2 regions of the Amycolatopsis sp. NPDC051758 genome follow, and region 1 is predicted to be linked to the other one. Evidence: riboswitches for the same ligand, from Rfam matches in the RefSeq annotation. Region 1 holds a riboswitch; the other holds the start of a gene.
What was found. A riboswitch is a leader RNA that binds a small molecule or an ion and turns the genes downstream of it on or off. The one in region 1 is predicted to bind thiamine pyrophosphate.
Positions count from the first base shown of each region.

Region 2: linked by a shared signal. The riboswitch ahead of ACIA5G_RS41825 (thiamine ABC transporter substrate binding subunit) and the one ahead of thiC (phosphomethylpyrimidine synthase ThiC) in region 1 are both predicted to bind thiamine pyrophosphate.

Region 1 is NZ_JBITCJ010000001.1:924,731-927,113, reverse strand. It holds gene thiC (phosphomethylpyrimidine synthase ThiC) at 1-1,082, opposite strand, end outside; TPP riboswitch at 1,076-1,197, opposite strand; gene ACIA5G_RS04840 (S1C family serine protease) at 1,246-2,157, opposite strand; gene ACIA5G_RS04835 (hypothetical protein) at 2,248-2,383, opposite strand, start outside.
Region 2 is NZ_JBITCJ010000011.1:391,726-394,108, forward strand. It holds gene ACIA5G_RS41810 (hypothetical protein) at 1-112, shown strand, start outside; gene ACIA5G_RS41815 (DUF1330 domain-containing protein) at 159-446, shown strand; gene ACIA5G_RS41820 (4a-hydroxytetrahydrobiopterin dehydratase) at 846-1,130, opposite strand; TPP riboswitch at 1,163-1,270, shown strand; gene ACIA5G_RS41825 (thiamine ABC transporter substrate binding subunit) at 1,292-2,344, shown strand; gene ACIA5G_RS41830 (ABC transporter permease) at 2,320-2,383, shown strand, end outside.

The sequences.
Region 1 (2,383 bases):
AGCTCGACGTTCTCCTTGATCTTGTGCATCGGCACGTGGCCGGGGCCTTCGATCATCACCTGGACGTTGTGGGAACGCGCGATGTGGGTCAGCTCGCCGAGGGTTTCGAGCTCGGCGAACTGGGCGCGGTCGTTGGCGTCGGCGATCGAGCCGGGGCGCAGGCCGTCGCCCAGGGAGAACGTGACGTCGTACTGCCGCAGGATCTCGCAGAGTTCCTCGAAATGCGTGTACAGGAACGACTCCTGGTGGTGCGCGAGGCACCACGCGGCCATGATCGAGCCGCCGCGGCTGACGATCCCGGTGACGCGCCGCGCGGTCAGCGGGATGTAGCGCAGCAGCACACCGGCGTGCACGGTGACGTAGTCGACACCCTGCTCGCACTGCTCGATGATGGTGTCGCGGTAGACCTCCCACGACAGCTTTTCCGGTTCCCCGTCGACCTTTTCGAGCGCCTGGTAGATCGGCACGGTGCCGACCGGGACCGGCGAGTTGCGGACGATCCACTCGCGCGTCTCGTGGATCCGCTTGCCGGTGGAGAGGTCCATGATCGTGTCGGCGCCCCAGCGGGTCGCCCACACCATCTTGTCGACCTCTTCCTCGACCGACGACCAGACGGCCGAGTTGCCCATGTTGGCGTTGATCTTCACCAGGAAGTTCTTGCCGATGATCATCGGTTCGGACTCGGGGTGCTTGCGGTTGACCGGGATCACCGCGCGGCCGCTCGCGACCTCGGTGCGCACGAACTCCGGCTCGACACGCTCGCGGGCCGCGATGTACTCCATTTCCCGCGTGATGACACCCTGTTTCGCCCAGCCGAGCTGGGTGTTGTGCTCACGCCCGTCGGCCCAGCCGGCCCGCAGCCGGTGGAGTCCACTGTGGACGTTGATCTCGGCATCGGGATCAGTGTACGGGCCCGAAGTGTCGTAGACGTCGAAGTGTTCGCCGTTCGAGAGGTCGATCCGGCGTGCCGAAACCCGAAGCCCGGATTCGGTCTGGTGGTACACCTTGTGCGATCCGGTGATCGGACCCGTGGTGACGGAGACGTGCTTCTTTTGGGCAGCAGAGCTTTCCAGCGTTGTCAACGACTTTCACTCCCTACGCCGGCATTACCCGGTCAGGTTCATGCGGTCGGTGACGCCTGCGAAACGCAAGTCACCCTCTCAGCCCGCCATGGCGCGAGCTCCCGCGTTGGTGTTGTGCCTCCGACCATGCCACGCCGGGGCGACATACTCAAGTCCGCTCACCTCACCCGACCAGTTCGGCGGGTGTCGCGTAGACGTCGACCATGGCTCCGTTGCGCAGCACGGTGATCGGCAACGGGGTGCCGATCACTTCCGCGAACAGCTGCCGCTGGATGCCCTGCGCGTCCGAGACGCGGGTGCGCCCGACGGTCAGCACGAGGTCGCCGGCTTTGAGACCCGCTCGGTCCGCGGGCCCGCCGGAGACGACTTCGTGCACCCGGAGCCCGGCGCTCTGGCCGGTGCGCTCGGCGATGTCGTCCGGCAGCGGCGCGGGCACGCCGACGACGCCGAGGTACGCCCGCCGCACCCGGCCTTCGACGACGAGCGTGTTGATGATCCGCCGCGTCGTCGTGTTGATCGGCACCGCGAGCCCGAGCCCGAACCCGGCGACCGCGGTGTTGATCCCGATGACCCGGCCGGCGGAGTCCGCGAGCGCACCGCCGGAGTTGCCCGGGTTGAGCGCGGCGTCGGTCTGGATGACGTCTTCGATCACGCGCCCGGCGCGGCCGTGGCGCACCGGGAGAGCTCGGCCCAGCGCGCTGACGACGCCCGCGGTGACGGTGCCGGAGAAGCCGAGCGGGCTGCCGATGGCCACCACGAGCTGCCCGACGACGAGGTCGTCGGCGTCCCCGAGCTCGGCGGCCGACGGCGTCTCGCCGCGCGCCCGCAGCACGGCGAGATCGGACAGCGGGTCGGCGCCGATGACGTCGAAGGGCACCTCGCTGCCGTCGGCGAAGGTCGCGACGCCGTTTTGGTTCCCATCAACGACGTGCGCGTTGGTGAGCAGGTGGCCGTCGTCGGCGAAGACGACCGCGGAGCCGCTGCCGCGCCCGAGCTGGACCCCGGCGACGTGCGGGGTGACGGTCTTCGCGACCGTGCTGACGGCGCGCGAGTAGGCGTCCATCGCCTCGTCCATGAATGCACCTCGATTACACCGTTGCAGGTAATACAAGTCTGCGCCTGGAAAGGCGGGAAGTCCGTTCGCCGAACGAGAACCCGGTGCGGCTCAGGGCAGGTAGGTCCCGTTCTGGTCGCCCAGGTGGGGGTCCGGTGGGAGGTCCCGGCGGGCTTCGCCCAGGCCGCCGGCGATGCGCTTCCCGCCACGGCGGCGGTCCCTCAGGTCGACCAGAACGGCGACCGCC
Region 2 (2,383 bases), on a different contig from region 1:
CGGGCTCATCGTGTTCGTCGACGACGGCCGCCTGTCGGGGCTGGAGTACTGGACGGTCGGCGACACCCCGGCGGAGTTCCCGCCGCCGGAGACGATCCGGCCAACCGGGTAGTGACGGCACCACGCTCCACCTGGGCGGTTCTGCCACGCTCGAAGCCGTGAGTGCCTACGTGATCTCCGAGGTCCGGATCCTCGACGAAGCCCGAGCGCAGCGTTACCGCGAACTCGCCCAAGCGTCGATCGAAGCCCACCAGGGCCGCTACCTCGCCCGCGGCGCAACACCGACCGTGCTCGAAGGGGACTCCGACAAGAAGGTGATCATCGTCGAGTTCCCGGACCGCGAAACGGCGGAACGCTGGTACACCTCGGCCGAATACGCCGCCGCGCTGGCGATCAGGGAGACGGCGCTCGACCGGCGATTGCTGCTCGTCGACGGCTTGGACTAGCCGAGGAGACCCATCAGGGCGATGGCGATCAGCACCACCGCGGGGGCGAGGGTGTTGATCCAGGCGCGCTGGGCGGGGGTGAGGGAGGCGGTGCTGTTCATGGCATTTCCTAGGGCCGAAACCGATGCTTTCGCGGGTTCAGCGCGTTGACCATGCTGTTCGTTAGCAGCTGTGATCAAGCTCACCGCAGCATGCCGCTGACCAGCGGAAACGCCACTCAGCCATCCGAGTGACGGCGGTTGCGGACGGTGAACCAGAGCACCCCGCCGGCCGCCGCCACCATCGACGCGAATGCCGCCGTTCCCACCACGATCGCCTGGGTCATGCCGTCCCTCCATAACAAAGCTGTTTACCGAGAGACGCCGAAACCCGGCAAAGGTGCACTCAGCGTTACCAGGATCACAAGGCGCCGAGCACCGAGTCGATCTCGTCCGCCAGTGAGAAGTCCTTCGCGGTCAGGCCGCCCGCGGAGTGGGTGCTGAGCCGGAACGTCAGCGTGCGCCAGCGGATGTCGATGTCCGGGTGGTGGTCGGCGGCCTCGGCGAGCACCGCGACGCGGTCCACCACCTCGATCGCCTGGGAGAAGCTCGCCAGCTCCACCTCGCGGGAGATCACGGCGCCGTTGCGGGTCCAGCCCGGGCTCAGCCGCTGGTCGGCTTGATCTTCGCTCAAGATTTCCGTCATGGCTCCATGGTCGTACGTCCTGGACTACGCTGCACGGTTGCCACGGGAGTCCGGTCAGCCGGGCTGAGAGGCGGGTCACCCCGCGACCGTTCGCACCTGACCGGATCATGCCGGCGAAGGGAGGGCTTCTCCTCCTCGTCCGGCGAAGTGCAGGAGGGTAGATGAAACGCAGGGCTGTTCGCGCCGCGACGGCCATCGCCGCCGTCGGTGCCGTCACAGCGGCGTGCTCGCTGTCGGAAGGTGACGGTGGCACGCAGCAGACGCCCACCGTGACCCTCGTGACGCACGACTCCTTCCTGGCCCCGCAGGAGGTGCTCGACGCCTTCCAGAAGCAGTCGGGCATCAAGATCTCCGTGCTCAAGCAGGGCGACGCCGGCTCGCTGACCAACAAGCTCGTGCTGACCAAGGCCAACCCGGTCGGCGACGTCGCGTACGGCGTCGACTCGACGTTCGCCTCGCGCGCGCTCGCCGAGGGTGTCTTCGAGCCCTACACCAGCCCGGAGGCCGACCGCGGGCCGCAGCGGTACGCCGTCGACCCCGAGCACCGGCTCTCCGCGGTCGACGTCGGTGACGTCTGCGTCAACGTGGACACGAACTACTTCACGAGCAAGGGGATCGCGGCGCCGGAGTCGTACGACGACCTCGCCGACCCGAAGTACAAGGACCTGCTGGTCGCCGAGGACCCGGCGACGGCTTCACCCGGCCTGGCGTTCTTCCTCGGCACCATCGCCAAGTACGGCGAAGCCGGCTGGAAGGACTACTGGACCAAGCTGAAGGCCAACGGCCTCAAGGTGGTCAGCGGCTGGGAAGAGGCCTACACCAAGGAGTTCTCCGGCTCGTCCGGCAAGGGGCCGCGGCCGATCGTCGTCTCGTACGCGTCGTCGCCGGCCGCCGAGGTGGGTGACGACGGGAAGCCGCGGACGAAGGCGCTGCTCGACACCTGCTACCGGCAGGTCGAGTACGCCGGCGTGCTGGCCGGCGGCAAGCAGGTCGAGAGCGCGCGCAAGGTGGTCGACTTCCTGCTGTCGCAGCAGTTCCAAGCGACCGTGGCGGCCAACATGTACGTCTACCCGACACGCCAGGGTGTGGACCTGCCGGCGGGCTGGGCGCAGGTCGCGCCGCTGCCGCAGAAGCCGCAGGCGCTGACCCCGGACCAGGTGCAGGCCGGGCGTGAGAAGTGGATCGGCGAATGGCGCACGCTCGTGCAGTCCTAGCCCCACCCCGAACCGGTCGAGGGCTAGGCCTGGCGTTGC